One region of the Bacillus cereus group sp. BfR-BA-01316 genome, then DNA from elsewhere that is predicted to be linked to it. Evidence: predicted binding sites of a transcription regulator. Region 1 holds the regulator's gene; each other region holds the start of a gene.

Region 1 (8,399 bases):
GTAATTATTTTAGAAGGTGATCTTGGAGCTGGCAAGACGACTTTTACAAAAGGACTAGCAAAAGGTCTTGGAGTGAAAAGAGTCGTAAATAGTCCTACCTTCAATATTATTAAAGAATATAAAGGAAGATTACCGCTATATCATATGGATGTGTATCGTTTAGCGGAAAGTGAAGAAGATTTAGGATTTGATGAGTATTTCTATGGTGAAGGGATTACAGTAGTAGAATGGGCTCATTTAATAGAAGCATATTTACCAAATGAGAAGTTACAAATTAATTTATTCCATGCTGGAGATGATACAAGAAAAATTGTACTCGAGCCAATTGGAGATCGCTATATTAGATTATGTGAGGAGCTATTACAAGATGAAAGTACTAGCAATTGATACTTCAAATTACGTAATGGGTGTATCCCTTATTGAGGAAGGGAACGTGATTGGGGAAATCATTACAAATTTAACAAAAAACCATTCTGTACGTCTTATGCCAGCTGTAGAGAAACTTTTAAAAGAATGCGGTGTAAAACCGAAAGAATTGACTAAAATTGTTGTAGCAGCTGGACCGGGATCATATACAGGTGTTCGTATAGGTGTGACAGCTGCAAAAACATTAGCTTGGTCACTTCAAATACCAATTGTAGGTGTATCAAGTTTAGAAGTGGTGGCTACAAATGGTACTAATTTTAATGGACTAATTTGTCCTTTATTTGATGGCCGACGTGGTCAAATTTACACGGGATTATATACATATGAGGGAGAGCATATAACTTCAATAGAAGAAGACCGAATTATTCTTATTGGTGACTGGTTGCAAATGTTAAAAGATAAAGGACAGCCTGTTTTATTTATTGGTAACGATGTTAAATTGCATAAAGAAACAATTGTAGAATATTTAGGTGATCAAGCTGTATTTGCTCCGTTCACTAAGAATAACCCAAGACCAAGTGAATTAGCATTTTTAGGATTACAAAAAGAAGAACAAGACGTGCATACGTTTGTTCCTAGCTATCTTCGTTTAGCTGAAGCTGAAACAAAATGGTTAGAAAGTCAAAAACAATAGGGGTCTACAGAAGATGGATATGATATTTAGAAAGATGGCACTCGATGATATTGCTCAAATTGTAGCTATTGAAGAAGCATCTTTTTCAACCCCTTGGACTGCAGATGCCTTTCACCGTGAATTAGAGGTGAATGAACATGCACATTATGTCGTGCTAGAAAAAGATGGTCTCGTAATTGGATATTGTGGATTGTGGATAATTCTTGATGAATCACATGTAACAAATATAGCTATCCTGCCAGAATACAGAGGTCAAAAGCTAGGGGATGCCTTATTGAAAGAAGTCATTTCCGAAGCGAAAGGGTTAGGAGTAAAAACAATGACCCTTGAAGTACGCGTGTCAAATGAAGTAGCAAAGCAGTTATACAGAAAATACGGATTTCAAAATGGTGGGATTCGTAAACGATACTATGCAGACAATCAGGAAGATGGTCTTGTAATGTGGGTGAATATATAATGGAAAAAAATACGATTATACTTGGTATTGAAACAAGCTGTGATGAAACAGCTGTAGCAGTTGTTAAAAATGGAACGGAAATCATTGCAAATGTCGTCGCATCACAAATTGAAAGTCATAAGCGTTTTGGCGGAGTTGTACCAGAGATTGCATCCCGTCATCATGTAGAAGAAATCACAGTTGTGTTAGAAGAAGCTTTAAAAGAAGCGAATATCACTTTTGATGATATTGATGCAATTGCTGTAACAGAAGGCCCAGGTTTAGTTGGAGCACTTTTAATAGGTGTAAATGCAGCGAAAGCTGTGGCTTTTGCTCATGATATCCCTCTAGTTGGTGTTCATCATATTGCTGGTCATATTTATGCGAACCGTTTAGTAAAAGAAGTACAATTCCCGTTACTATCGCTTGTTGTATCCGGTGGGCATACGGAGCTTGTTTATATGAAAGAACATGGTTCATTTGAAGTGATTGGTGAAACGCGAGATGATGCGGCAGGAGAAGCTTACGATAAAGTAGCTCGTACATTATCAATGCCTTATCCAGGTGGTCCTCATATTGATCGCCTTGCGCATGAAGGAAAACCAACAATTGATTTGCCTCGTGCGTGGTTAGAACCTGATTCGTATGATTTCAGCTTTAGTGGATTGAAATCAGCAGTTATCAACACTGTGCATAACGCAAAACAACGTGGTATAGAAATTGCGCCAGAAGATTTAGCAGCAAGTTTCCAAGAAAGTGTAATAGATGTACTTGTAACGAAAGCGTCTCGTGCAGCAGATGCTTATAATGTAAAACAAGTGCTTCTTGCTGGTGGAGTAGCTGCTAATAAAGGGCTTCGTGCACGTTTAGAAGTAGAATTTGCACAAAAAGAAAATATAGAGCTAATTATTCCTCCTCTATCTTTATGCACAGATAATGCAGCGATGATTGCAGCTGCAGGTACAATTGCATACGAACAAGGAAAACGCGCTACATTAGCTTTAAATGCAAATCCAGGATTAGATATTGAAGCATAGTTATACACAAAATTAACCACAGCTTGTGGATAAAAACCATATTATCTGTTGATAATATGGTTTTTTTTGTGTACATAAAATGTGTATAACTTTTTTCGTGATTGTGGATAATGTGGAAAAGTTATTTGGAAGTTTATATTATAAAGGTGGATATGTGCATAACCTTGTGGATAACGTAGATGAAGTCTGACCTTTGAAGAAATTCTTTTTTGGGAAATAAAAAACAAGGAGATGTCCAAAAAACATTTTGAAACATCCTCCTTTTATTATACAAGATGCTACTAGTGTCAATCCTTGTCGGTAAATCGATATTTCTTGTCGAATCGTTTATATAATTTCATTTACTATGGTATTGATTCCAAAACAGAAAATAAAAAGGAGGTCATCTCGTCAAAAAGCCCGACTTATGAGATATCCTCCTCTTTTAAATTCTCTTATATATGCAGTTCTTCCCATTCTGCCATACAAGCTTCAAGCTGTTCTTGCAGTGTTTGTTTTTTAGTTGTAATTTCACTAGCCTTTTCATAATCTGCATATATTTCTGGTAAGCAAAGCTGGTCTTCTAATGTAGCAATTTCTTCTTCTAAGCCTACGATATTTTGTTCCAGTTCTTCAATTTTTCGAGTACGTTGACGCTCTAACTGTTTACGTTCTTTTTCTTCGAGATAATTTAATTTTTCTTGTGCCACCACTTTTTGAACAGGTACTTCATCTTCTTGCTCTAGTTCCGCACGTTCAATCATTTCATTTTTCTTTTCAACGTAATAATCGTAATCACCTAAATATTCTTGTGCACCTTCTGTTGATAACTCAACAACGGTTGTCGTTACGCGATTAATAAAGTAGCGGTCATGAGAGACGAATAGAAGAGTACCTGGGTAATCAATTAAAGCATTTTCCAAAATCTCTTTACTATTTAAATCAAGATGGTTTGTTGGCTCATCGAGAATTAATAAATTGGATTTTTGCATCATAAGTTTTGCAAGAGCTAGTCGAGCCTTTTGTCCACCACTAAGAGAAGATACTGGTTTTAGTACATCATCCCCTGTGAATAAAAAGTTGCCTAGTATAGTGCGAATTTCTTTTTCAGGTTGCAGGGGATATTCATCCCATAGTTCATTTAAAACTCGCTTCGAAGATGTTAAGTTGGCTTGTTCTTGATCATAATAACCAACAGATACATTTGATCCGAAAGCAACGTTTCCATATAATAGCTGTAACTTATTCACAATGGATTTTAATAATGTAGATTTTCCAATTCCGTTCGGCCCAACTAAGGCAACACTGTCACCGCGAGTTAAGCGCATGTTTACATGTTCAATAATCGGTTCCTGATAATAGCCAATAGTTGCATCTTTCACTTGTAAAACATCATTTCCACTTTGTTTTTCAATATCGAAATGGAAGGAAGCTGATTTAGAATCGCCTAATGGTCTAGTTAATACTTCCATTCTGTCTAATTGTTTACGGCGACTTTGAGCACGTTTTGTCGTAGATGCGCGAGCTATATTTTTTTGCACAAAGTCTTCCAGTTTAGTAATTTCATCTTGTTGTTTTTCATAACGCTTCATCTCTTGCTCGTATAGAGCTGATTTTAAGTCTAAATATTTACTGTAGTTACCAACAAATCGTCGGCTTTCCTTATTAGAAATTTCGTATACTTGTGTAACGAGTTTATCTAAGAAATAACGGTCATGGGAAACGATTAAAATCGCGCCAGGATAGCCTTGTAAATATTGTTCAAGCCATGTTAGTGTCTCAATGTCCAAATGGTTTGTAGGTTCGTCTAAAATAAGTAAGTCTGGTCTAGTTAATAATAATTTCCCAAGAGCTAATCGAGTCTTTTGTCCACCACTTAATGTAGAAATTGTCGTCTGATGCGTTTCAACTGGGAAGCCAAGACCGCTTAAAATCGAGCGTATATCCGCTTCGTACTGATAGCCGCCTTGATCTTTATAATCTAATTGTAATTGGTCATAATCAGCTAATAATTTCTCGTATATAGCCGCATTTGAAAAGTTTTCTTCTTTTCCCATCTCTTGCTCTAGCCTTCGAAGTTTTGTCTCCATCTGCTGTAGATGTGTAAAGACGGTTAACATTTCATCCCAAATTGTTAAAGACGTTTCTAATCCGGTATTTTGAGCTAAATACCCCATTGAGACATCTTTCGGTTTTATAATTTCACCACCATCATGAGATAACTCACCAGCTATTATTTTTAATAATGTAGATTTTCCGGCTCCATTTCGTCCGACTAATGCGATACGATCTTTTGTTTGTACTTCCAATTTTATGTTTGCAATAATCGTTTCTGCACCGTATAATTTCGAAAGCCCATTCACTTGTAATAATATCAATGTTTTCACCTCAAATAATTTCTTAACTTTGCCATGTTTATATTTCTCAATCATACTAAAAATAGTGTATAGTTTAAAATAAAGAGAGAATACTTCTTCTCTTTATTATACAAGGAAATTCATGAGTACTAAACTGCTGTATTTGATTCAAGTATATGAATAAAGATAGGAAGAGAGGAGAGGTTATATGGATCAACAAAAAATTCCACAGGCCACTGCCAAACGATTGCCTCTATACTATCGATTTATCCAAAACTTATCTCTTTCTGGTAAGCAACGTGTTTCATCAGCCGAATTGAGTGAAGCGGTAAAGGTTGATTCCGCAACTATTCGAAGAGATTTTTCATATTTTGGAGCGTTAGGGAAAAAAGGATATGGATATAACGTAAATTATTTATTATCATTTTTCCGTGAAACACTCGACCAAGATGATATAACACGTGTAGCACTTATTGGAGTAGGTAATTTAGGGACCGCTTTCTTACATTATAATTTCACGAAAAACAATAATACAAAAATTGAAATGGCGTTTGATGTTAGTGAAGAGAAAGTTGGAACAGAAATCGGAGGAATTCCTGTATATCATTTGGATGAATTAGAAGAACGTTTATCAACTGATATACAAGTGGCAATATTAACGGTACCCGCTACAGTAGCGCAAGCTGTGGCAGATAGATTGGCAGAAACGAATGTGCATGGTATTTTAAATTTCACGCCAGCACGATTAAATGTGTCAGAGAATATAAGAATTCATCATATTGATTTAGCTGTAGAGTTACAAACACTTGTTTACTTTTTGAAGAATTATCCACAATAAAACGCAGAGGAGACGACCTCTGCGTTTTATTATTGTTTTTTCTTTGTGAATTTGACTAAGATAAGGCGAAGTGCCAAATTAAAATCAATTGTTGCCATAACTGCAAATAGTATTGTCCACACATTCCAAATTGTATCTGTCACGTTCGTAATGGCGAATCGTGTAAAGATACATCCTAGAAGGAAGTATAGTGCAGCCATGAACAATGGTGAGTTTCTCATACAAAAAATCCTCCGATAAAGCCTTGCATTTTCTCGGCTTCTTTAATCATTTCTTGAATTTGCTCATTGCTTACTACAATTTGAGCGACTGCAACGAATGTATTCATCGCAACATGAGCTGCAATTGGAACGATAATACGTTTCGTTTTTACATATAAAAAGGCGAATACGAGCCCCATAGCAGTGTATACCAACAAGTGAGTAAAATCAAAATGAATCGCTGCAAATACAAGGGAACTAATGATAGCGGCAATAAAGAAGTTAAACTTCTTATAAAGTGTACCAAATAAAATTTTTCTAAATACGATTTCTTCTAAGATAGGTCCAATTATAGATACAACAATAAGGAACCAAGGTGTTGTTCTTGCGATGTCCATAAGCCTTGCTGTATTTTCAGATCCAGGTTTAATACCTAGTAAATACATTTCAATCATACCAGCGATACTTTGTGAGAAAAATGCTAAGAAGAACCCGATAAAAATCCATCCAATTGTAGCTGGAACAGTAGAGCGCATTTTATCTAAATGCCTGTCACGAATATCTGTTCTAAGTAACCAAAGTACAATGCATAATGCAATAAAGAAGCTAATGATTGCCCAATGGCCAGTTATAAGCTGAATTTTTTCCTCTCTAGTAAATCCCCTATTATCATATAGTCCAGTTTTCAGGAGAAGCGGTAACCCGGCAATGCCTGATAACTGCATTAAAATGTATGTAACGATAATCCACCAATATTGTTTTTTCAAATGGTTTAACCATCCTTTCTAACGCTAGTGTATGAGATAAGGTAGGATAACATGTAAATATGCTACCTACGATATAAACTTTCATTTGAATTATATTTTTTTTGTAAATAAGTATTTGAAAATAAAATAGGAGACAGGAAAAAGTTGTACGTTTAGCGAAAACAACTTAGGGTGTCTTTCATATTGTAACATACAAGAAGTGGGAGCAACGATTCATATAGTAAAGGTAGTAGAAGAAGTAATGCTATATAGGAAAGTGCATAAAGTAATTTGCGAAAAAATTATGATTTTTTTACTTGCAAAAGAAATTGAGATTATTTATTATTAGAAGTGTGTTAGCACTCGTGTGACTTGAGTGCTAATAAATAAAATTTACATAACAAAATGAGGAGGTTATTGTTCATGCTAAAGCCATTAGGTGATCGCGTTGTAATTGAACTTGTTCAAGCAGAAGAAAAAACAGCAAGTGGTATTGTATTACCAGACACTGCAAAAGAAAAACCACAAGAGGGTAAAGTTATTGCAGTAGGTACTGGCCGAGTGCTTGAAAATGGTGAGCGTGTTGCTTTAGAGGTAGCAGCAGGTGATCTTATCATCTTCTCAAAATATGCAGGTACTGAAGTGAAATACGAAGGTACAGACTACTTGATTTTACGTGAAAGTGACATTTTAGCAGTTATCGGTTAATTATATACATTTTAAAAATTCAAGGGGGTCAAATATTATGGCGAAAGATATTAAATTTAGTGAAGAAGCACGTCGTTCGATGCTTCGCGGTGTCGACACTCTTGCAAACGCAGTAAAAGTAACGCTTGGACCAAAAGGTCGTAACGTTGTACTTGAGAAAAAATTCGGTTCACCACTTATTACAAATGACGGTGTAACAATCGCAAAAGAAATCGAATTAGAAGATGCATTCGAAAACATGGGTGCGAAATTAGTAGCAGAAGTTGCTAGCAAAACAAACGATGTTGCTGGTGACGGAACGACAACTGCAACTGTATTAGCTCAAGCTATGATTCGTGAAGGTTTAAAAAACGTAACAGCTGGTGCAAACCCAATGGGTCTTCGTAAAGGTATCGAAAAAGCTGTTACTGCTGCAATTGCAGAATTAAAAGCGATTTCTAAACCAATCGAAGGTAAATCTTCTATCGCGCAAGTAGCTGCTATTTCTGCAGCTGACGAAGAAGTAGGTCAATTAATCGCTGAAGCAATGGAGCGCGTTGGTAACGACGGCGTTATTACTTTAGAAGAATCTAAAGGATTCACAACAGAATTAGACGTAGTAGAAGGTATGCAATTTGATCGTGGATATGCATCTCCTTACATGATTACTGATTCTGACAAAATGGAAGCAGTTCTTGATAACCCATACATCTTAATTACTGATAAGAAGATTTCTAACATCCAAGAAATCTTACCAGTATTAGAGCAAGTGGTACAACAAGGTAAACCACTTCTTATCATTGCTGAAGATGTAGAAGGCGAAGCGTTAGCTACATTAGTAGTGAACAAACTTCGTGGTACATTCAATGTAGTAGCTGTTAAAGCTCCTGGATTTGGTGACCGTCGTAAAGCAATGCTAGAAGATATCGCAATCTTAACTGGTGGCGAAGTAATCACTGAAGAATTAGGACGTGACTTAAAATCTGCTACAATTGAATCTTTAGGACGTGCTGGTAAAATTGTTGTAACGAAAGAAAATACAACTGTAGTTGAAGGTAT
Region 2 (8,399 bases), on a different contig from region 1:
AATCTGTGAACTTAGCGCAACTTGCGTTAATTCAATACCTTCTAAATTTGTTGCCTTATATGCACCAGAACATAGTACGATAAACGCTGTTGATGTACATACTAAAAATGTATCTACTAATACTCCAATTGTTTGAATAAAACCTTGTTTCGCTGGATGCGTTACATCCGCTGTTGCAGCCGCATTCGGTGCACTACCCATACCTGCTTCATTCGCAAATAATCCGCGCTGAATACCAAACTTCATTGCAGCACCAATACCGCCACCTACAGCTGAATCTAAACCGAATGCCCCTTTAAAGATTTCTGTAAACATATCCGGTATTAAATAATAATTTTTAATAACAACGAAAATAGCTACTGCAATATAAATAATTGCCATCGGCGGAACAATCATTTCTGACATACGCGCAATACTTTTCACACCACCAAAAATAATAACCGCAACCAATACCGCAAGTACAATCCCTACAACATAACGCTCAATACCAAATGCATTTTTAAATGCTAATGTCACTGTATTTGCTTGTACTGAGTTGAAAATTAAACCGTAACTAATTGTAATAAGGATAGAGAACCAAATTCCCATCCAACGTTTATTTAAACCTTTTTCCATATAATAAGCAGGACCTCCACGGAAGCCACTACCATCTTTTATTTTATAAATTTGCGCAAGCGTACTTTCTACGAAACTTGAAGACGCCCCAATAATCGCAATAACCCACATCCAAAATACAGCTCCTGGTCCTCCCATAGAAATAGCTAGCGCTACACCAGCTAAGTTCCCGATTCCAATACGAGCTGCTGAACTCATACAAAATGCTTGGAATGACGATACACTTCCCTTTTTACGTGTCTTTCCAGTTAAGCCATCACCCATTAATCGAACCATTTCCCCTAAATGAGTAATTTGTACAAATTTTAATTTAATAGAAAAATAAAGCCCTAAACCAATTAACATTGCAATAAGAATATATGACCAAAGAATTGTATTCGTTGATGAAACGAATTGTTCTAAAATATTCATACAATTAACCCCTCCTTTTCTTCATAAATCGAATTATATTTAAAAAATATTCAAAAATCAACATTTTTCGACAATTTACAACTTCCAAATGTTAGAGGTTTTATAACGTAATTATGTTTTTATGACTTACCTTTCACTAACTGCACATACTAAAACAAAAAAATAATTTCATAGACAACACCATTGACAAAAATGCACACCTGTAACTATAATGATTACACCTAGTTGTAACAAACCTAATTACACTAAATTTATTTATTTTTAGATATACACTTTAATAAAGAAACTTGGAGGGAATCATTATGAAAATTGGAATTATCGGAGCAAGTGGAAAAGCTGGAAGTCGCATTTTAAAAGAAGCATTAGATCGTGGACATAAAGTAACTGCAATCGTAAGAAGCGCTGCAAAAATTACAGAAGAAAATGTAAAGGTTTTAGAGAAGGATGTATTCGCTCTTACATCTAACGACCTAGGAGCATTCGATGTAGTTGTAAATGCATTCGGCGCTCCAGCAGGACAAGAACATCTTCACGTAGATGCAGGAAATGTACTGATTGAAGCTATGAAAGGTGCACCTAACACGAAATTACTTGTTGTTGGCGGCGCTGGTAGCTTATTTGTAGACGAAGAGAAAACAACACGTGTATTTGATACACCAGGTTTCCCAAATGAATATCTTGCAACTGCTCAAAACCAAGGTAAAAACTTAGAAATCTTACAACAAACAAATGATATTACTTGGACATTCATCAGCCCTTCTGCACTATTCGCATTAGGAAAACGTACTGGCTCTTACCAAGCTGGCAAAGACAACCTTCTTATTAACTCAAAAGGTGATAGCTACGTAAGTTACGAAGACTTCGCAGTTGCAGCACTTGATGAAATCGAAACTCCAAAACACTTAAACGAACGCTTCACAGTAGTTTCTGAAGCTGAGTAATAAAAAAGCTCGTAAACATAGTGTTTACGAGCTTTTTTCATCATCTGTTATATTGATTCGGTTTATGTGGTTCATTTGGTGTATAGGGTTTATTTGGTTTATTATCATGACCATTTGCTTTTTTCCAACTTACCGCTAACTCTGGACTTGTTTTTTCTTCACTACGCTCAAGTAACACAACTGCATTTTGAATCGTTGGCGTTCCTTTATGCGCAATTCCTTGTAATTTCGTTAAATTTCCTGATACTTTAAAGCTAAATCCACCCGCTGGTGTTTGTTTCGGAATTAAAATGCGGAATTTCTCTCCCACATTAAATTCAGTTTTCGCTTCACCTTTTTCATTTACGAACTTCGCGCCTTCTGGTGCGCCTGTTGCTTGTACTTTATAAGTTCCGCTTTTAGCGTTTGTTTGCACTGTATATAAACCAGTTTCAAAAAACTCATCTTTCAATACTGCTTCTTGTTCTTCTGAAGGTGTTACACTCATCGTAATTTCTTGTAATTCTTCACTAGCGTTTGCTTTTGCCACAATATCTTTCGTTACTTTTTCTACATTTTTATTACGGAAATCTAAATCGTTAATATCAATTTGTTTTAACGCATTCCACACCGCAAGCTGTGTTGCGTAATGTGCATCTCTCCAATCGGAAACACCTAATTCTTGTGGGCTCTTCTGTGGATACCCGTTTAATAGTACACGGTATACGTTAATATCTACTTTACCCATTTCAGGTAAATCTTGGCCGCTCGGAGATTTCAGATCTACATTTAAGCAAAAAGCAATTTTGCCATCTGCTGTTTTAATAAGCTCTGTTCGAATTGGTTTTTTCTTTGACTTACTATAACTCCAATCCATTTGATACTTCGTGTGATCCATAACTTCTGCGGATGCCTTTTGAAGTGGGAATAATAAGTTCGCAAATACAAATAAAACACTCAAAAAAGCGGCCATTAGTTTGAACGATCGTTTTATATTCATGTCTACAACCCCTTATATAATAACAAATTTAATACTGTTTATTATTTAGTTAGAAACGTTTTTTATGCATAGACAAAATAAAAAAGAGTGCAAACTTTTTGCACTCTTTTACCTACTTTGAACTTAAAAATCAAAGTTATCAGGATCTGGACCGACGCGGTGGTTTTCATTTAAAGCATCAATCTTTTCCATGTCTTCTTTCGTTAATTCGAAGTTAAATATATCAGCATTTGCAATAATGCGCTGCTCTTTCGTTGATTTCGGAATTGTTACAACTTCATTTTGAAGATCCCAACGTAAAATGATTTGTGCTGTTGTTTTACCGTACTTATCAGCAACTTCTTGTAAAGTTTCGTTATCTAATAATTGCCCTTGCATAAGTGGTGACCATGCTTCCATTTGGATTCCTTGTTCTTTACAGAAAGCTTGTAGTTCTTTCTGCGTTAAACGCGGGTGATACTCTACTTGGTTAATCATCGGCTTAATTTCCGCACCTTCCATTACATCCTTCAGATGATGGATTTGGAAGTTACTTACGCCAATTGCACGCGCGCGCCCTTCTTTATAAATTGTTTCTAACGCTCTCCACGAATCTTTATATTTTCCTTCAACAGGCCAATGAACAAGATATAAATCTAAATAATCTAGTTCTAATTTTTTTAAGCTCTCTTCATATGCAGCAAGTGTCGTTTCATATCCTTGATCTGCGTTCCACACTTTTGAAGTAATGAATAAATCTTCTCGAGAAATTCCTGCTTCTTTTATACCAGCGCGAATGCCTTCTCCAACTGCTTTTTCATTTCCATAAATCGCAGCCGTATCAATACTGCGGTATCCTTCTTTAATGGCTGCTTTTACAGCCTCTACAAGTTCTGGCCCATCTTCTACTTTAAATACACCTAAACCGAACCAAGGCATTTCTACACCGTTATGCAATACTGTTTTACTTTGTAAATTTTTCATTATATTTTTCTCTCCTTTATTTTGCTTGATCTCTTTTTTCTAAGCTCATACTCCAAGCTGTTAAGATAACAGCGCCTACTACCATAATGCCGCCTACCCAAGCTGTATGAATTAACCCTAACGAGTTCGTTACAATACCGCCCAAATAAGCACCAAGAGCAATTCCTGCGTTAAATGCTGCAATATTCATTGCTGATGCCACATCGACAGCGTTCGGTACGAATCGTTCCGCCAAAATAACGACATATACTTGTAGTCCTGGAACATTCATAAACGCGAATAGCCCCATAAAAATAATTGTGATAAGCCCCGCTACTTGAAATGGTGCTGTAAATGTTAGTACGAATAATACAATCGCTTGAATAAAGAACATATAAAATAATGCACGAATTGGATTATGATTCGATAACTTCCCGCCAATCATATTTCCAATCGCAATTGCAATCCCGTACACTAACAAAATGATTGTAACGGTACTCGATTTAAACCCTGTTACTTCTTGTAATAGCGGTGATAAGTACGTAAATGTTACGAATGTTCCACCATACCCTAATGCAGTAATGACGAAGACAAGTAATAGTCTTCCGTTCGTGATGAGTTTGAATTGATCACGAAATGATACAGACGTACCCTTTTTTAAGTTAGACGGAATTAGCATGCTGTTTGCGACTAAGGCAACGATTCCAATGACCACAATCACCATAAATGACGCTCTCCAGCCAAATTGTTGACCAATAAATGTTCCAATTGGGACACCTGTAATAGTCGCAACGGTTAAACCAGTAAACATAAAAGCAATTGCGCTAGCACGTTTATTCTCTGGTACAAGTGCAGCCGCAATTGTTGAGCCAATCGACATAAACACGCCATGTGCAAATGCAGAAACAACCCTCGCGATAAGTAACACAGTAAAACTCGTTGCTACCGCTGCAATTCCATTACCAATAATGAAAACAATCATAATCCACATTAATAACGTCTTTCGCGACATACTAGCTGTTAACGACGTTAAAACTGGAGCGCCAAATGCTACCCCTAACGCATATAAAGAAACGGTTAAACCCGCTGTTGTAACAGAAACATGTAAATCCTCCGAAATAGATGGTAATAAACCGACGCTAATAAACTCGGTTGTACCAATTCCAAACGCACTAATTGCTAGCGCTAATAAAGCAAACATACTTCTTCGATTCGTCTGAACAGCCGAAGAAGATACTGTATATGAATTCAATTGAACTCCTCCTTAATACGAGAAATCCAATCATAATAGTGTGATAAAAAGGCCTTTTTATCTTCTACAAAAATAACTTTACTGCTCATAAATGCTATTATGAATGGCTTCACTCTTTTTTTGAAGAACGCACTTTAAAGTACGATAGGTACCAAAAAGTAACATAGGTACTTTTTAGTACCGTACTACTCATTTCCCTCTTACGTATGCTATTATGAAACATATTCAACACGATAAAAAGTACGTACTTTAAAGTGCTATAGGCACTAAAAAGTAACATTTAACTTATTTAGCTTCTTTTGTTGAAGAACTGAAATTCACATTCATCAAAGGAGATTTTCATATGAAGAAATATAATATTCCTGTTGAGGCGACTTTAGAGGTTATCGGTGGCAAATGGAAAGTCGTTATTCTTTGTCACTTAACGAAAGGCACAAAGAGAACGAGTGAACTAAAACGTTTAATGCCTGGTATTACACAAAAGATGTTAACACAGCAATTACGTGAATTAGAAGAGGATGGGGTTATTCAAAGAAAGGTATACAATCAAGTACCACCAAAAGTAGAATATTCCCTTACTGACTATGGATGGTCTTTAGAATCCATTCTTGATTCTCTTTGTACTTGGGGCGAATGTCATCTTGAAAAAAGCGGTAACACATCGATGCTAATCGCAGAGAGTGAACAATAAGAAAAAAGGAAAAAACGAACGTGAATTTGTTTATTTTTTCCTTTTCTTATTATTATATAGGTATACTTCTCATCGAAGTAAAATAATTTATGCGCTTTCATACCTTGTCATTACTAGGTTACGGGCTCAATATCAAATAATTAGGAATCATTTTTATGTTAACATACGTGTATATAGTATATAATATAGGATATATATTATATACACTTTCCGATAAGGGAACTTTCCATTATGCGGACAAGCCATGTATCGGACAGTTCATAAATAATAGGTAAGACGTTATGGTTTTAAATTTATGTTTTCAGCCTACTTGCTGTCATAAATTTAAAGGCATTTTATTGTGTTTTGTGAAACTTTGTATAAAGTTTCATAACATTCACTACCTTACCTAAATAAGGAATATTAATTCCAAAAAAATAAGAGTATTGCTATCGTAAAGGAGAATTGGAGATGCCAGAAACTATGACTCAAACAAAGCCAGAACAAGAAACTGTACAAATTTCTGCTAGCCAAGGACAACTTGATGTACTTGATCAGTTGTTAAAACCTGAGGTACAAGAATCATTAACAACACTAGTAGCGCAGCTTCCAAAATTAACTGAGCTTGTTAACATTTTAACTAAGTCTTATGACTTGGCTCAAACTGTTGCTACTGATGAAGTATTAAAAAACGACACTGTTAGTGCAATCCAAGAACTTGTAGAACCTGTAAAAGATACAGTGAAAAGCATGGCTGCAACTGCTATCGAAGCGAAAGATCGTGCTGACGAAAGCAACGAAGTTATCGGTCTGTTCGGTCTATTAAAATTACTAAAAGACCCACAAGCACAAAAAATGTTCCGCTTTGTGAACGCATACCTTCAAATTAGTGCAGAACGTAATAATAAATAATTTTACTTATAACAACAATTAGTAAAGACGGGGGATAACATACTATGTCAAAACAAATTGTCATCTTAGGCGCTGGTTATGGCGGTCTTCTTGCCGCTTTAAACGTACGTAAATACTACAGTAAATCAGAAGCACAAGTTACAGTGATCAACCAATACCCAACACACCAAATCATCACTGAACTACACCGCCTTGCAGCTGGTAACGTTGCTGAGCAAGCAATTGCAATGCCACTTACAAAGCTTTTCAAAGGCAAAGACATCGATCTTAAAATTGCAACAGTTGAGTCATTCTCAGTTGATAGCAAAGAAATCAAACTAGCTGGTGGCACTACGCTATCTTACGATGCACTTGTAGTTGCTTTAGGAAGTAAAACTGCTTACTTCGGTATTCCAGGACTAGAAGAAAACAGCATGGTATTAAAATCTGCTGCTGATGCAAACAAAATCTACAAACACGTTGAAGACCGTATTCGTGAATACGCTAAAACGAAAAACGAAGCTGATGCTACAATCGTAATCGGTGGTGGCGGATTAACTGGCGTTGAGCTAGTTGGTGAGCTTGCTGACATTATGCCTAAACTTGCAAAAAGCCACGGCGTAAATTCAAAAGAAGTTAAACTTCTTCTTGTTGAAGCAGGTCCAAAAATCCTTCCAGTATTACCAGACCACTTAATCGAACGTGCAACTACTAGCTTAGAAGCACGCGGTGTTACATTCTTAACAGGTCTTCCTGTAACAAACGTTGCTGGCAATGAAATCGACTTGAAAGACGGTCAAAAAATCGTTGCTAACACATTCGTTTGGACAGGTGGCGTACAAGGTAACCCATTAATTGGTGAATCAGGTCTTGAAGTAAACCGTGGTCGTGCAACAGTTGATGCGCACCTACAATCTACTTCTCACAAAGACGTATTCGTTGCTGGAGACAGCGCTGTTGTCTTCGCTGCAGACGGTCGTCCATACCCACCAACTGCACAAATTGCTTGGCAAATGGGCGAGTTAATTGGATACAACTTATACGCAGCACTAGAAGGCAAAGCATTCGAAGAGTTCGCACCTATCAACTCTGGAACACTTGCTAGTCTAGGACGTAAAGATGCTGTTGCTACAATCGGAGCAAGCAATACTCCACTTAAAGGTCTACCAGCATCATTAATGAAAGAAGCAAGTAACGTTCGTTACTTATCACACATTAAAGGTCTATTCAGCTTAGCTTACTAATCTGAATACAAGCCCGAATCATGCCCTGCATGGTTCGGGCTATTTTTATCCGTAATTTTCTCTACTTTATTTATTCGGCAGAGTAATAATATAACCCTCTTTAATTATCGGAATATACTGACTTTTTCTCATCAAAATTGTGTATATGAAAAGAGCGGAAGTAGGTATCTTCCCTACTTCCGCTCTTTCACAAAAACTATTCTCCCAATTTCACTAAGCTGTAATTCTTCTTCCCTTTGCGAATGATAATAAATCTTCCATCAAATGAATTTTCGACCGTAACATCCGTACCCACATCCGTTACTTTCTCGCCATTCATAGATATAGCCCCATTATTAATATCTTCACGCGCTTGTCGTCTAGATGGTTCAATTCCTAAATCAACTAGCCACTCTACGATGTTTTTCATCTCTTTTGAAGACTGGAATGTTGGCATCTCTTTAAATCCTTGTTC
Region 3 (8,399 bases), on a different contig from region 1:
CCGTTTATGAAAACATCGCACTACCCTTACGTCTATCTGGTCTTCCAAAAAATGAAATTGAAAAAAGGGTAGAAAAGTATTTACGCATTGTTGATCTCTTTAATAAAAAAGATGCCTATCCAAGTGAATTATCTGGTGGTCAAAAACAACGTGTAGCGATCGCCCGCGCACTATCTCATGAGCCTGAAGTTTTATTAAGTGATGAAGCAACAAGCGCATTAGATCCGGAAACGACCGATTCTATTCTTGATTTATTATTAAAGATCAACGAAGAAATCGGAATTACGATTTTGCTAATTACACACGAAATGAATGTCATCCAGCGTATATGTGACCAAGTTGCTGTAATGGAACATGGATCTGTCGTTGAAAGTGGAACCGTAAAAGATATTTTCACAAATCCACAACATGTAACAACGAAGAAATTTGTAAATAGCGCATTTGCAGCTAAAATTCCAGAAGAGGTACAGAAAGAGCTACAAAGTACTGGAGAAATCGTAACACTTTCATTTATTGGAACCTCTTCAGGAGAACCCGCGTTAGCTGTTGCTACAAAACGTTTCCACGTATATCCTAATATTTTATCAGGCAATATTACGCAGTTAAAACATGAGGCATATGGGAAACTGGTCGTTCATATGCAAGGTGAAAAAAGTGAAGTACACCGTGCCTTATCATTTTTGCAAGAACAAGGGATCATCGTAGAAGGAGGTAGAACAGATTATGGGAAACAAGTCCTTTTTGGATGAGTGGGGTAACGTAATATGGGAAGCAACAATTCAAACCTTTCAAATGACATCTATTTCACTACTTATCTCTATTCTAATTGCGTTACCACTCGGTGTAACACTCGCTTTAACAAGACCTGGTGGCCAACTAGAGAATAAAATCGTATATCCGATTCTTAATACAATTATTAATGTCATTCGCTCTCTGCCATTTATCATTCTATTATTCTTTATTTTACCTTTTACAAAATTTCTAATGGGGACATCTATTGGTGTGCAAGGTGTTATCGTACCACTTGTCGTATTCACAGCTCCCTATATTGCTCGTTTAATGGAAACGGCTTTACTAGAAGTGGACCGTGGTGTTATTGAAGCATATCAAGCAATGGGAATTTCTACTTTAAAAATCATTTGGCACGTCATGGTTAAAGAAGCTCGTCCATCTCTCGTACTCGGATTAACAATCGCAACGATCGGCTTAATCGGTGCAACAGCAATGGCTGGACTTGTAGGTGCTGGAGGCCTTGGTGATCTCGCATATCGATTCGGGCATTTACGCTACGAACCTGAAGTAATGTATGCAACAGTCTTTATTTTAATCATTCTCGTTCAAGGATTACAGTCATTAGGGAATGGTATAGCGCGAAGATTGAAGAAAGATTAAAAAGAAGGTATCTCACTGAAATGAGATACCTTCTTTTTATTTATAAATTTATCTCTTAAATCCACCTTCTGAATGAATAACTTGCCCTGTAATCCACTCGGCTTCTTCGCTCACTAAAAACTTAATAAGCCTTGCTGCATCCTTTGGTTCACCAATTCTGCCAAAAGGAAACATCGGTGTTAACCCGCGCTTTATCTCTTCAGTCATCCATCCCGTATTAGTTGGACCTGGATTAATCGCATTAACCGTTATCCCTAAATGAGCCACTTCTGCTGATAACGTACTAGTGAGAGCGTCAATAGCTCCCTTCGTTGTTGCATATGCTAGCTCTCCAGCCATAGGCCCTTTAAATTGCCCCGAAGTAATATTAACGATTCTACCACTGGATTTCATCTTGAATCCACGTGCAAACTCACTACTTAACAATGTAGTCCCACGAACATTTACCATGTAATGCTTATCCAACTCTTCGGCAGTCAAATTAGAGAAATCATTATTCGTAGAATAAGCTGCATTATTAATTAATATATGAGGGTACCCTAATTGTTCAGTAACTGTATTTATAAGCTGCTTTGGTGCATCGTTCCGAGTTAAATCTAACTCCATACTTGATACTTTAACACCGCTTTGTATCAGCTCTTCTTTTAATTGTATTTGTTCATTTTGCTCAACGCCCCAAGGCATCTCTTTATCATACTCTGTCCAATACGTAAAAAATATATCGTATCCTGCTTCAGCTAATTCTTTACAAATAGCTGCTCCTATACCATCTAGACGACTTACACCTGTAACAACTGCTACTTTATTTTTTAATTGATTCATCATATACTCCTCCAAATTAAAGGACGCATATTTTATATAAGAGATATAAACTTTCCCGACATAGGTATCTATCCTTACAAAAGGGATGTACAAGCCAAATATGCAGTCCTTGAATGATTTACAGATAGCTAAATAAACCCTCACTTATGAGAGAAAAATTCATCTATCTAATTTCTAATCATTACAAGTTCATCCACATATCTAGTCTTTATCCCCTTTCAATATATCTCTATTATTTACTTTAACAAAAAGATTAAATATTTAAAATAGAAAAGATAATCTTACTTCTCTTTCGGAGGAAAAATATTGTGATTTACCTACATATAAGCTTCAACTATGTTTCTATTAAAAATAACCATTAAGATATTAAAATAAAACAAATAATCAGAAAACACTGGTAAATAATGGTTTGTTTTTTTATAATAAAACGTGGGGCTAATGTGAGAGATGTTATAAATGGTCTGATTATGCAGACTCATCTAGTTTTAAACAAATTGGGGGAAGAAAAATGTCAAAAAAAGTAATTTCTTTATTTTCTACAGTAATCGTAGCAGCCTTTCTAATAACTGGCTGCGGTCAAAGCGATACGACAAATAAAGATCAAAAAGAAAATGAAACCAAAGAAAGTAAGACAGAAAAAACGGATACAACAAAAGAAAATAAAACTGAAGATAAAAAATCCGAAGACAAAAAAACTGAAAATACAACTACTAACTCAAGTGATTATTCCAAACTGATTTCCTATATGGAGAAAGAAACGGGTGGTAAAACAAAAGTTCTTTTTGAAAATAAAGAACCACAAATCCATAAAGCAGAGGATATTTCAGTATCACTTAATAGTTATACATTAGTTGAATTAAATGGTTTCCATACCGACTTTAATATCCCTTTTAATAATCAAACAGACGGTGGAGTTATCCTTGCAAATTATAGTGTGAAAAACAATTCAACTAAAGATATTTACTACATGCCGGCATTGGACATGTCATTTACTGGTGCTCAGAAGGTATATAGTAACTATAAAGATTTAATCCCAAAAGAAGACCAGTTACCATCCAAGCTTGCTCCAACAAATGACTATTTAGTAAAGGCAGGAGAAACCATTTCTGGTTATATCGCTTATCCATTTGGAAAAGATGATTTAACAAAAATTTCAAGCCTATCAACGGTCTCCGTCAAAGTTCCAACTGCACAAGCTAATAAAGGAAAATTTGATGCACCAATTGGAAGCCCTGGAAACTTTTCATTAAGTTTAAACAAACAAGGCGCTGAAAAGGTAACAGCAGATAAAGCTTTCTATCAAGATAAAGTAACTGCTAATAACATGGGCGATAAAAAAATGCTAAAAGAACAATCCGGCATTAATAATAGTCAAGAATTAGGTGCTGTCAATGTTACATTAGATGGATATCAATTTGCTCAATTCACGCCAAATTCTGTCGAGGCTCCACGATTTGCAAATTTCAAAAATGGTATTGTTCTATTAACAGTAAAATTCAAACTTGATAACAAAGATACACAAGACGTCGCACTATCTCCTATAAGCTCTACATTGAGAGTTAATGATGGTGCACAATATACAATTGGCGAAGGTATGCTACTAAACTATACTTATAACGATGTGGTCAAAACAGGGACATCTGGAGAATTACTACAAGTATATATATTAGACCAAGAACAGTATGAAAAGATTTGGAAAGATAAAAGCTTTGAGATTGAGCTAGGACCTATGAGAAATAAAGAAGCTAAAGATATTTCACAAGGTAAAAAAGCTAAATTTACATTAGCTAAATAAATTACTAAATATATAATAGGGAAGGCATATAACATATGATTGTTATATGCCTTCCCTATTTTTATAAAGAACAAAACTTTAATTTAAGTGTATACATTTATCATTACCTATTCGTTGTATAAGTGTAGGGAGGAAAAATGATGGGAAAAGAAAAAAATTCCAGACAACTTAAACATCGTATGGCTATATATGACATCGCCAATTAGGGATGAAAGTAAAGGGCCTGCTGGTATGCCGGTTTACGGATTCAACCCAGAAAAATCACCTAAAAAAGCGTACAAAGAGTTCGTTGATTCACTTAAACCATACGATGACGATGGACATGACGAAGACATTCAGAAGTTTTTAAAATCAAACAAAAACAAACCCTTTGATCAAGTGAAAATTTTAGGTGTCATGCTAACCGGGAAAACAGAAAACTTTAAGGCGTTAGAAAACCAAGACTTTATTCGTGGTGCTTCTGTAGGAGCTACTGCGCAAGTAGTTCCTTATATAAAACCAGAGAAATAATAAGGAAAAGACAAGATAAATTAATAGTAGATATTTAAAAGAACGTACATTAATTTGTTTACTATGGGAGCTATCTATTTTAGTGGAGAGCTCCCATCCCTCATTTATTCTTCATCCTCCAAAAAATAAATTTCACAATACTTTATGTACAATTTTACAAATGAAAAATTGTAAGTTTTGTTCACATTTTATTCATTGTGAATTTGTTCACAATGAATATATAATAAACATGTAAATACAATACATTGGAGGGATTTCAATGGTTATCAATTTTTTAAGAACTGATAAACGCGCTACTTTCATATTATTATTTTTACGACTTTACATAGGGTATGCATGGCTCGTTGCTGGAATAGGCAAAGTTTTTGGACAGTCTTTTGATGCAAGCGGTTTTCTAAAAGGAGCTATCGCTCAAGCATCAGGTAGTCACCCTGCAGTACAAGGTTGGTGGGCAGATTTCCTTCAACATTTTGTTCTTCCAAACGCAGACCTATTTAGCTTTTTAGTTCAATGGGGAGAAATTTTAGTAGGTCTAGGTTTGATTTTAGGTGGATTAACAAAAACAGCTGCATTTTTCGGAATCATAATGAACCTTTCATTTTTATTAAGCGGAACTGTTAGTGTAAACCCAAACCTGCTTATTTTAACTATGTTCATTTTAGTTGCAGGACAGAATGCTGGACGTATTGGATTAGATGGTTATGTTTTCCCAAAACTTTTCGGTAAAAACAACCACAAAACATATAAATTAAGTAAAGCTGCATAGTAATAGTTCATCTTTAAAATATAAATAGAAAAAGAGCCTGAATGCAGGCTCTTTTTTATTTACGTAAAACTTAAACCTTTAACAAACCGCGAAACCCTCTGGCAGCATAGTAAGAATCTGCTCCATTGTGGTACGCAAAAACGTGTCCGAAGCGATAATCGCAAAATAGAGCACCGCCGAGCTCTCTAATATCTGAAGGTGTTTGTACCCAACTTGATGATTTCATATCGAAATTTCCAAGTTTTTGCAACTCTCGATATTGTTCTTCGGTTAATAGTTCAATGCCCATGGCAGTTGCCACATCAATAGCAGTATTTTCTGGTTTATGTTTTTTTCTTGACTCTAGCGCTTCGCGATCATAACAAAGGCTTCTGCGACCTTTAGGACTTTCCGTTGAACAATCATAGAAAATATACTCGTCCTTCACTTTATCATAGCCGACAACATCCGGCTCACCGCCAGTTACTTCCATTTCGTTAAGTGACCATAATTTCTCAGCATTAGCATCCAGCTTTGCTTCGACTTTTGCCCATTCAACACCTTCATGGCGATTCATATTCTTCTCAAAACGAGCTTTCAATGATTTGAATAATTCTTCACGTTTTTCTACCGGTAACACATTTTTATTCTCTGTCATATTAGTCCTCCAAATTATGTTTACTTATAATCGTTTAAGTATATGTTTTATAATAAATCGTCTCAATAATTGTGTGAACTCAGTTTACAATAAATTATATAATTTATTAAATCTACTTTTCAACAATCTGGCCCTCAAACGAAACAACTAATTTTCACTCAACAGTCCCTTAATCAATCCTTCAATTTCAGTTGTTCTTTTTACTATAAAAAACACCCCTTTAGATAACTCTATCTAAAGGGGTGGCTTTATTTTAAATTCATATAAATGTAGGTGTTAAAAAAAGTTTGATCATTCTATTTAATATATCTTTTTTTGTCCCGTAGATAAATCAGTTGTAATGAAGTATCCCTTTCTTATATCTAATTTTCCTTCTAAGTCTAATTAAGAAAAAAGCTTCCTTATGTATCCTGTGAGGACGTCCATTATAAAACCCTAAAACCCTCCATACTTTCCCCAAGAATATAGTGTGAAAACCACATCAAATTCTGCTTCATAATAGCTACATTCATTCCCGGCTGATCAGGACTATATGCCATTCCTTTAAATATAATTAATTCTGTATCAACTTCCATATCCCTTAATCCTTTATATAGCTCATATGCATTTAGAATTGGAACTCTTGCATCCTTTTCCCCATGTTGAATTAATGTAGGCGTACAGGCTGATTTAATATACGTCATTGGTGATGTTTTAGTATATATCTCTGGATCATTCCATGGAGTATTTCCTAAATGCATTCTAATAAAGTAAGGGATATCTGTATTTACATAATGGGTACTCCAGTTAGTAATTCCACCACCAACTGAAATAGCTTTAAATCTACTACTAAATGTAGAACAGAAAGCTGATATATATCCCCCGTTGCTCCATCCCATAACCCCTACTCTATCCTTATCTACAACCCCTTGATCAACTAGTTTATCCACTCCAGATATAACATCATCGTAGTCAGCAAGTCCTTGTTTTCTATAGTTTGCTTTTAAAAATTCATTACCATAACCAGAACTTCCTCTGTAGTTTGGCTCTAAAACTATAAAGCCTTTTTCGATAAACTGCTCAATAGGGTATTTCTCATTAAAGCAGTCTGAGAATATGGGAAAGGATGCCCAATCCGGACCGCCATGGATTACTACTAATAAAGGATATTGTTTATTGGAATCAAACTCTACTGGGGTTGATAAAACACCCTCTATTTCAAGACCATCACTACTTTGCCATGAGATTATTTTCCTGTTACCTTTAAGTCTTCCTTTAAAAAAGCTATTTTCATCCGTTATTTTTTTATCGTCTAAATACATTTCAAAGGTTTCATTTGTTATAGCTTTATTATAGGATATATGATTTCCATCACTCGTTATAGAAGCATCCATTATAAAACCATCTACTTTTTCGCTTAACACTTCCACAGTGCCATCCTCATATAGCAACCCAATAAGATAATTCGTTTTATCCTGCCATCTTATTAAAATTCCTTTAGCTGTCCATCGTAATGGCATAACCGTACTATCAAAACCTGTTAAAGGTTGAATTAGCTCTCCATTATGAATATCGTATATCTCTAATGTACTGTCTTGTATATTGGTCTTATAGTACTCCTTCTCTCTTATACTTGCCGAGTAACATATTTTGCTGCCTTCAGGAGAAAAGCACACGCTCCCTCCCAACAACTTATCTATATTCAGCTTTTGTAACTCTCTAGCTTTAATATGTAGTATATATAGATCTCCATTTATATAATCTTCCATACTTGAGCTTGGTGTAGCCATAAATACAATTTTCTTCCCATCATTTGAAATATCAAATTCCTGGATATGAAAATCCTTCCCATCAGTTAGTTGATAAACAACGTTATTTTCGTGTTTATATGCATCATTTTGTATCACTTTTTCTATTTCAATGTAATATAAACAATTATTCTGATGTTCCTTACCTACATGTTGGAAATCTCCATATCGTTCTTTACGTTTCTTTATCAGCTCACATTCTTTTGACTGTGCGACATAATAAAAACCCCTGCCAGTAGACTCCCATTTGAATTTACTGATCCCTTCTTTCTCATCAGTAATTTGAACCCCACCATAACCATCTAGTGACTTAACAAAGATCTGATTTTTCTTATTATCCCCATCACCAACTAGACTAAGGTATGCGATATCCCTAGAGTCTGGAGACCATAATGGGTATGTACTACCTATATCCCCAGTTGTTAATGGATAACTCTGCCCCTTATCTGTTTCATATACCCATACATGATTCCTATATGTATTGTCTTTCCAGTTAGCTGTCTTTTTGACAAATGCTACGTTTTTGCCATCATCACTTATGTTTGTACTTGATAAGGTTGGTAATGAAATAATCTCTTCTATACTTAGATATGCTTTTTCTTTCACTTTCATTAATAATCCCCCTCGTAATGTCTAGTAATCTATCGTCTCTTCTTGTGGTAATAAAGAAAATTGTTCACGAATATCTAA
Region 4 (8,399 bases), on a different contig from region 1:
TCTATCTCAGCCTTTAACAATGCTGGGTTTTCTGTGTGGAGCGATAATTTAATGTCGCACTCCCATAGCATTCTCGTCAATCTCGTTATTTCTTCCCTCATTATTTTAGGTGGGATTGGTTTTACGGTTATCGTAGATATAAAAAGAAAGAAAAACTTTAAAAACCTTACTTTGCACTCAAAGCTTATGCTCTCTTCTACTCTAATCATCAATATTATTGCTACAGCTTTTATTTTTATATTCGAGTTCCATAATTCTCTTTCTATGAGAGGATTTACACCATTTGAAGAAGGCATGGCTGCTTATTTTCAAGCAATCTCGACTCGTACAGCTGGGTTTAATACAGTGGATATTGCTGCTCTATCTAAACCATCACTTTTATTAATGATGCTTCTTATGTTTATTGGTGCTGGCAGTGCTTCAACTGGTGGTGGGATTAAGTTAACGACTTTTTTAATTATGTTTTTCGGCGTATTTAAATTTTTGCAAGAACAAGATGATATTGTCGTGTTTAAAAAATCCATTAAAGATACGCTCATTGTCAAATCATTAACGATTACTATTATTTCAATTTCGTTTATTTTTCTTTCCATTTTAATTTTAAGCATCACTGAGAAAGTTCCTTTATTAATGAGTGCTTTTGAAGTATTTTCAGCATTTGGAACTGTCGGCCTTAGCATGAATTTGACGCCACACTTAACAATCATCGGCAAAACAATTATTATCTTTATGATGTTTTTTGGAAAGATGGGGCCTTTAACATTAGCCTTTTCATTTGCACGTAAAAAACAAAGAAAAATAAAATATCCAAACGAAGATATTTTAACAGGTTGACAACCGTATAAATTATCCATATAATGAGAATACAATAGCATATCTCCAAAGGGGAGTAGCGTCCAAGAACTATTTCTTGGAAACAAAGTCGTCATTACGTAGAACCTAGTTCTTCCGGCTTTGTTGGCATTTTCATTACATATGTCTAGCAAGACCTTTGCCTATCAACGGCAGAGGTCTTTTTTGTTTTCAAATTCCTTCCACCGTTGATACGCAGGAGTATGGGGAAACTAAACAGTGGGGAACTTCTTCACTTGTTTAGTCTTTATAGAAATGAGAGGAGAATGTACATGGATGTATCATTATTATTGGAGTATGGTTGGGTATTACTCATCCTAATTGCACTAGAGGGGATTTTAGCGGCTGATAACGCTCTCGTTCTTGCAATTATGGTAAAACATTTACCAGAAGAAAAACGAAAGAAAGCACTATTTTATGGATTAGCAGGAGCGTTCGTTTTCCGCTTCGGATCACTATTTATGATTTCGTTCCTAGTCGATGTATGGCAAGTGCAAGCAATTGGTGCGATTTATCTTATGTTTATCGCGGGGAATCACTTATTTAAAACGTATGTTAAAAAGAAGTCACATGAAGAAACAGAAGAAAAAGAAGCAAAGAAAAAACAAGAGAATTTTTGGTGGACTGTATTTAAAGTCGAAGTTGCTGATATCGCCTTCGCTGTTGATTCAATTTTAGCTGCTGTTGCATTAGCAGTGACTTTACCGAAAACAGGATTAGGTACGATTGGTAGTCTTGATACAGGTCAATTTATCGTTATCTTTACAGGTGGACTTATCGGATTAGTTATAATGCGATTTGCAGCAACTGCTTTCGTACAAATATTAAAACGTAAACCAGGACTTGAAACTGCAGCATTCTTAATTGTAGGTTGGGTTGGTGTGAAATTAGCAGTTTATACATTAGCACACCCTGCATTAAATGTCCTTCCGCATTCATTCCCAGAATCTACTCCGTGGAAGCTTACATTCTGGACTGTATTAATTGGAATCGCAGTTGGCGGTTGGTTCTTCTCGAAAGAAGTAGAAGTAAAAGTAGAAAAGAATTTAGACGAAAAAGCGCTGTAATTACAGTGCTTTTTCTTTTTCTCTCGTTTCAATCCCCTCTCTATTTTTAGAAAAAATTCCATTATACTACCTTTTGTAAGCGTTTTCCAAAGTTTTGTATGTCCTTTTTGTGAAATATTGCACAAACTTATTGAAACTATGAACAAATCCATGTACTTTATTCATATAAGGAGTATTTATAGACGATGTACTAAAGGAGCGTATTACTCATGCTAGAACAAGGATTAGATTATGTTGTAAAACTGGCTAAGAGCAAAAAGCAAATGCTAGATACAAGCCCAATGCAATATTTCATCCGCGCTGCACTCGCGGGCATTTATATTGGATTTATTATTGTACTATGTTTCAAATTAGGTAATTTCTTTCATATTGCAGATTCACCAGCAACATATTTAGCCGCTTCTATGTTTTTCGGAATTGCACTCGTATTAATTATATATGGCGGCGCTGAACTATTTACTGGCAATACAATGTACTTTACAGTGGCAACTTTGAGAAAAGAAACAACTATTTCTGATACACTTCGCAACTGGGTTGCTTGTTATGCAGGTAACTTAGCTGGTGCTTTATTCTTTGCTTTATTATTTTACGCAACTGGAATTTTCGAAGCAATTGGGCACGGTCATTTAATGAATAAAGTCGTTGAAGGAAAGATGAATACACCAACAATGCAATTATTCTTTAAAGCGATTTTATGTAACTGGCTCGTATGTCTTGCCTGCTTCTTACCTTCTCAAGTAAAAGGCGATACAGCAAAAATATTGATGATGATGATGCTCGTTTTCACATTCTTCTTATCTGGCTATGAGCATAGCATTGCAAACTTATCATTGTTTGCCTTATCTTTAGTTTCACCACATCCTGATACAATTACTTTCGCTGGGGCTATTCATAACTTAATTCCAGTTACAATCGGTAACATTATTGGCGGATCCGTATTTGTCGGTATGGTCTATCATTACTTAACAAAGAAAGCACCTGATGTTAAACAAGAGGAAACTGAATTAGTTGCAGCTCAACAAGAAGAAATCATTCCTTTACAAGCACATATGAAACACTAAAAACTCCAAGGTTACGCTTTGGAGTTTTTAGCTCCCTACATATTTCAAGGCAATATAAGGATTAATTCCCCCGTTTTCCTTCCCTCTCTCTATGCTCTTTTTCATCTGATGCATACCGATGACATCATTTGTATGAAAGTGAATTTCATTAACATATAGTCCTTCTTTACAGAAAGCTTCTACAAAATCTAACCCACTTTTTTGTCTCCATCCCATATTATAATCGAGGGAAATAATATTCACCTCATTATCCCTAACAATTTGCAAGGCGGATTCTACTGTAGTTGCCAAAACATATCCGTACGGACAACCTCTTTGATCATCCATATATACATTCATTTTCTATCTCCTCTCTATTTTGCATATGTGACCAACACATAACATATTGCCCCAAGGCTAATAAAAGGTCCAAACGGAATTGGAGTTTTTATTTTTATACGTTTTAACGCTATACCTATTCCGAAAAAACAAAGACTAAAGCAAGATGCTAAAAATAAAGTTATAAAAATACCTTTCACTCCTATTATAAATCCGAGTAATGAAAGTAATTTTGCATCACCTCCGCCAAGACCATCTGGATAAATCTTTTGCATGCAATATAACAAAATAAATATAGTTCCACTGCCAGCTATACTATCTATCCAAGTAACTAACGGTACAAAAATACATTCTAAAATAAGCAAAAGCCCAAACCAAATTAAAATACGATTAGGTATTAGCATATATACTAAATCTGTAACTGAAATAATAAGAAGTAAAGAAAAGAGCGATAAAATGATGATGAGCTCTCGTTCTATTCCAATTACATATACAGTAAGAAAAAATAAACTCCCTGTAACAAATTCAAACACTATGTACAAACTTGAGATTTTTCTTTTACAACTCGTACAACGCCCTTTTTGCATACAAAATGAAATGATTGGAATAAGTTCTTTCGGCTTTAACGTATAGTTGCAGTAATGACAGTATGAACGCGGTGTAATAATAGATTCCCCTACTGGAACTCTCATCGCAATCACCATAAAAAAAGAACCAAACACCATCCCTGTTAACAATACATATAAATAAGTGAACATCCCTTCCTCTCCTTTCCAAAAGAACATAACAAAAAAAGGAGAGAACTTCTACTTTACATTATCTTTATTCTATTAAAAAAGCAGGCCGTTTTCCGGCCTACTTTCCCCTATTTTATACGATGAAATATACTGCTTTTAATGGTCCATGTACTCCGACAACAAGATTCATTTCAATATCAGCAGAGTTACTTGGTCCTGTTATAAAGTTAATACAAGATGCCACTGCTTCACCTTTTTCTACTCGAGAGTTCATGTGTTGAACTGCTTGGGTAATACGAGGTACAAGTGTTTCACGTGGAATAATAGCAAAATATACAGTCGGTAAAAAGTGTAAAGAACGACCTTGCCCTTTATGACTTTGTACAACAATCGTACCAGATTCAGCTAATGTATAATCACTAAATGCAATTCCGATATTTGCTTTTTCCGCTATACGCATATTCTCTTCTTTTTTCTCAGGATCCCATACATTTACTTCAACATTTTGCTTTGGAAGCTCTTCTTTAAATAAAGAAGTCAATCCATAGGAATCAAAACGTTCATCTGCTGATAATATAATAGGTCCCCCGCCGTTTTCAACGATTACTTTTTGAATATCTTCACTTAAACGGTCGTTTGTCGTTTCCACAACAGTTGTATGAATGTTTGTACATTGATTTTTAAATACTTCTAACAATTCTTCTTGTGAATAATCTTTTAACGTTTCTACATTCACATTACTTTTCCATGCTGGACGTTCTACGCCTTCTGTTTTACGCGCGCGCCCAAGTTCTTTTGCGATATTATCTAGAAAGGACTCACGGTTTTGAATTAATCCTGTCATTATTTGTCCCCGCCTTTCTTATGATCTTTATACCAATCACGGAATCGTTCTTTACTTGGAGCCGGGAATTCACGAATATCCGTCCAGTTTTTAAGTGGGCCAACACCTTTTGATACACGGTTACCAGATGTAAATGGACTCATTGCTGCCGGTGCCATTTTTGATCCCATTTTATATAAAGCTGCTGAAGAAGCACCCATGCTAAACATTTTCATTGCTAATTTTTCTGCAAGTGGGGCACGTCCTTCTTGCTCAACGATAACTTGACGATGCTTTAATAATAAATCATGCAATGGAATCTTTACTGGACAAGCTTCTGTACATGCTCCGCATAAACTAGATGCATACGGGAGCTCTTTGTAATCGTCATACCCACCTAAAAGTGGTGTTAATACCGCACCGATTGGTCCTGAATAAATAGATCCATATGAATGCCCACCAACGTGACGATATACCGGACATACGTTAACACAAGCAGCACAACGAATACATTGCAATACTGAACGGAATTCCGATCCAAGAATTTGAGAGCGGCCATTATCAACAACGACTAAATGAAACTCTTCTGGTCCATCTACCTCTTCCTCTTGAATTGGTCCTGCTACTGTTACATAACTTGTTAATTTTTGACCTACCGCACTACGACATAGTAAACCAACTAAAACATCTAATTCTTCCATTGTCGGAACCATACGTTCCATACCCATTACTGCAATTTGTGTTTTCGGAATCGACATAACAAGATCGGCATTACCTTCGTTCGTCACTAAACAAAGAGAGCCAGTATTTGCAACAGCGAAGTTACAACCTGTCACACCAATTTCTGCATCCATAAATTTCTCACGAAGTTGTTTACGAACAAACTTTGTCATTTCGTATGGATCATCAGAATTTTCATATCCAAGTTTTTCTTTAAATACATCACGAATTTGCGTTCTGTTTTTATGAAGTGCAGGCGCAATAATATGTGATGGTGGATCGTTATCTACTTGCAAGATATACTCTCCTAAGTCACTCTCTAACACTTCACAACCAATCTCTTCAAGGGCATGATTCATACTAATTTCTTCAGTTACCATTGATTTTGATTTTACAACTTTCTTCGCTTGTTTCTTTTTTGCAACGTCTTGAATATACTTTGCTGCATCCTCTTTCGTTTTCGCAAAGTAAACGTGACCGCCTCTTTTTGATACATTTTCACTTAACTGCATTAAATAATAATCAAGATTTTCTAACGTATGTTGACGAATTTGTTCACCTAGTTCACGCCATTCTTCCCAGTTTCCCAACTCGTCAGCTGCTTTTAATCGATTTGTATATAAACGCGTTTGTGCAGAAGATACTGCTCCGCGCATAAACGAATCTTGAATTCCATCGCCAACGCGATCATTAAATTTTTTCTCACTGATTTTCATAGACATTGCTTATGTTCCCCCTTCATGAGCGACTATTCAAGACCTCAGCAATATGCATTACTTTTACTTCTTTTCCTAAACGCTCAATACGTCCGCCAATGTTTAACAAACACCCACAATCTGCACCGATTAAATAATCAGCACCTGTTTCCATTACACTATCTACTTTTTCATCTACCATTTGCTCAGAAATTGGAGTCATCTTAACTGAAAACGTTCCCCCAAACCCACAACAATTTTGCACGTTTGGCAGTTCTCTCACAGTTAATCCTTTTACGTTTGATAATAAAATTCCTGGTGCCTCTTTTACTCCAAGCAGGCGTGTCATATGACAAGATTTATGAATAGTAGCTATCCCTGGTAAACTTGCACCAACATCTGTAACTTTTAAAACATCTACAATAAATTGTGTAAATTCATATGTTTTATCAGCAACCTTTTGTGCACGTTTAGCCCACTTCGGATCATCTTTAAAAACATGCGGATACTCATGAAACATTGTCGCACAAGAGCCAGATGGCGTAACGATATATTCTGCATCTTCGAAAGTTTCAATCATATGTTTCATCGCTTCTTTTGCTGCTTCTACATGGCCGCTATTATAAGCAGGCTGACCACAACAAACTTGTGCTTCTGGAAATTCAATTTCACAACCTAAACGCTCCAATACTTCAACTGTTGCTTTGCCGACGTTTGTTTCAAACATATCGACTAAACAAGTAACAAATAAAGTAACTTTCATAACTATAATTCCCCCTTATTACAACTTCGCCAACGATCATATGGTCATCAGATGACTAAGATTAGAAGAAGTAGGCTCAACCATGGCCTATCCTCTCCCTCTTCCAAAGAAAACGTTTACTTAATCTCTCTCTATTTTATCAGAAAATTAGAATTTTAAAAGATTAAATTACGAATTTATATCGCTTTTCCCTGTGACAATATGTTCTACATTTGTTAAATGATTTAACATCGCTTGCTGCGCTAATTCCACATCTTGCTTTAACACCGCATTATATATAGCTCGATGCTCTTCTAAAAGTCGTTCCGATGTTGTTTGTTCACCATATAAAATAATGCGTCTTGATTCACCAATCGTTTCAGCAATCATCTCTGAAACATGATTCATGAGCTCAAGTAAGATATTATTATGCGAAGATTCTGCAATTCCCATATGAAAATGAAAGTCTGCTTTTTCGCCAGCCTTCTCATCTCCAATGCTCTTTGCCATTTCATCTAACCAATGTTTCATATTTTGCAAATTATCATCCGTACGTTTTGCCGCTGCCGCTCGAACTGCCCCCACTTCGAGCACCTTCCGTACTTCTAATAAATTCAAAATATCCTCTTTCTTCATTAATAACTTGTTATTTAATGATTTCGTTAATGAAGAAGGATCGAAATTCTTTACATATGTACCTTCTCCTTGTTTCATTTCAATTAAGCCCATTGCTCTTAGCGCACTTAGCGCTTCACGAACAGCAGATCTGCCAACTTGAAACTGCTCAGCTAATTGATGAACAGGAAGTAGTTTGTCACCAGGTTTTAACGTACCATTTTTAATCATTGTTAAAATAGCTTCAGATACTTCTTCGTAAATTTTTTTCGGTTTAATAGATTTGTACTCCAGTTAAATCACCTCAGTATCTTCCAAACAACAATTGTAACGTTTTATAAGAACTTAGCATCCATAACCATTTTAGAACGAATTAGTAAGAAGTACAAATGTTTTGTTCATAAAATAGTCAAACTTTTGATATTTGTTGAATATTAATTAATACATTTACGCGTAACTATTTACCTTCAATATGAAGAGCATATTCCAAAGGTTAGAATATGCTCTCCTCATCTTGTGCTTTTAATTTAATAATAACTGTCGTTCCCTTACCTTTTTCACTTTCTATTCTCCACTCCCCATCATGTATATGAGCAATTTGCCTTACAATTGCAAGACCTAAACCTGTTCCACCGTGTTGACGACTTCTCGCTTTATCTACTCGGTAAAAGCGTTCCCCGAGATTTTCTAAATGCTCTCTATCAATACCTATTCCTGTATCTTTTATGTGCAATTCACAATAATCATCGATTTGCTTTAATGTTATTAT

What was found. Region 1 encodes Rex, which represses fermentation and respiration genes when NADH is low (regulators of the CRP and FNR family bind a similar motif). Its sites were predicted from a motif close to TTGTGAAATATTTCACAA; they were not measured.
Positions count from the first base shown of each region.
Region 2: the regulator Rex is predicted to act here: its motif matches at 6,177-6,194, upstream of MR071_RS00760 (DUF1641 domain-containing protein).
Region 3: the regulator Rex is predicted to act here: its motif matches at 4,715-4,732, upstream of MR071_RS14675 (DoxX family membrane protein).
Region 4: the regulator Rex is predicted to act here: its motif matches at 2,027-2,044, upstream of MR071_RS12625 (formate/nitrite transporter family protein).

Region 1 is NZ_JAKUGX010000051.1:6,961-15,359, reverse strand. It holds gene tsaE (tRNA (adenosine(37)-N6)-threonylcarbamoyltransferase complex ATPase subunit type 1 TsaE) at 1-387, shown strand, start outside; gene tsaB (tRNA (adenosine(37)-N6)-threonylcarbamoyltransferase complex dimerization subunit type 1 TsaB) at 368-1,060, shown strand; gene rimI (ribosomal protein S18-alanine N-acetyltransferase) at 1,074-1,517, shown strand; gene tsaD (tRNA (adenosine(37)-N6)-threonylcarbamoyltransferase complex transferase subunit TsaD) at 1,517-2,533, shown strand; gene MR071_RS24120 (ABC-F family ATP-binding cassette domain-containing protein) at 2,968-4,890, opposite strand; gene MR071_RS24115 (redox-sensing transcriptional repressor Rex) at 5,078-5,707, shown strand; gene MR071_RS24110 (YdiK family protein) at 5,737-5,928, opposite strand; gene MR071_RS24105 (CPBP family intramembrane glutamic endopeptidase) at 5,925-6,674, opposite strand; gene groES (co-chaperone GroES) at 7,077-7,361, shown strand; gene groL (chaperonin GroEL) at 7,399-8,399, shown strand, end outside.
Region 2 is NZ_JAKUGX010000001.1:145,623-154,021, reverse strand. It holds gene MR071_RS00790 (alanine/glycine:cation symporter family protein) at 1-1,026, opposite strand, end outside; gene MR071_RS00785 (NAD(P)-dependent oxidoreductase) at 1,329-1,967, shown strand; gene MR071_RS00780 (thioester domain-containing protein) at 2,008-2,946, opposite strand; gene MR071_RS00775 (aldo/keto reductase) at 3,070-3,909, opposite strand; gene MR071_RS00770 (MFS transporter) at 3,926-5,089, opposite strand; gene MR071_RS00765 (winged helix-turn-helix transcriptional regulator) at 5,484-5,831, shown strand; gene MR071_RS00760 (DUF1641 domain-containing protein) at 6,282-6,722, shown strand; gene MR071_RS00755 (NAD(P)/FAD-dependent oxidoreductase) at 6,767-7,945, shown strand; gene tyrS (tyrosine--tRNA ligase) at 8,142-8,399, opposite strand, start outside.
Region 3 is NZ_JAKUGX010000017.1:75,772-84,170, forward strand. It holds gene MR071_RS14650 (methionine ABC transporter ATP-binding protein) at 1-749, shown strand, start outside; gene MR071_RS14655 (methionine ABC transporter permease) at 724-1,392, shown strand; gene MR071_RS14660 (SDR family oxidoreductase) at 1,441-2,217, opposite strand; gene MR071_RS14665 (DUF5068 domain-containing protein) at 2,723-4,009, shown strand; partial or broken gene MR071_RS14670 (anti sigma factor C-terminal domain-containing protein) at 4,163-4,519, shown strand; gene MR071_RS14675 (DoxX family membrane protein) at 4,779-5,285, shown strand; gene MR071_RS14680 (DUF4256 domain-containing protein) at 5,356-5,922, opposite strand; gene MR071_RS14685 (S9 family peptidase) at 6,348-8,321, opposite strand; partial or broken gene MR071_RS14690 (TnsA endonuclease N-terminal domain-containing protein) at 8,352-8,399, opposite strand, start outside.
Region 4 is NZ_JAKUGX010000013.1:72,056-80,454, forward strand. It holds gene MR071_RS12615 (TrkH family potassium uptake protein) at 1-834, shown strand, start outside; yybP-ykoY riboswitch at 873-1,045, shown strand; gene MR071_RS12620 (TerC family protein) at 1,125-1,919, shown strand; gene MR071_RS12625 (formate/nitrite transporter family protein) at 2,129-2,980, shown strand; gene MR071_RS12630 (cyclic-phosphate processing receiver domain-containing protein) at 3,008-3,319, opposite strand; gene MR071_RS12635 (prepilin peptidase) at 3,334-4,056, opposite strand; gene MR071_RS12640 (LutC/YkgG family protein) at 4,169-4,879, opposite strand; gene MR071_RS12645 (LutB/LldF family L-lactate oxidation iron-sulfur protein) at 4,879-6,300, opposite strand; gene MR071_RS12650 ((Fe-S)-binding protein) at 6,317-7,036, opposite strand; gene MR071_RS12655 (FadR/GntR family transcriptional regulator) at 7,205-7,894, opposite strand; gene MR071_RS12660 (sensor histidine kinase) at 8,124-8,399, opposite strand, start outside.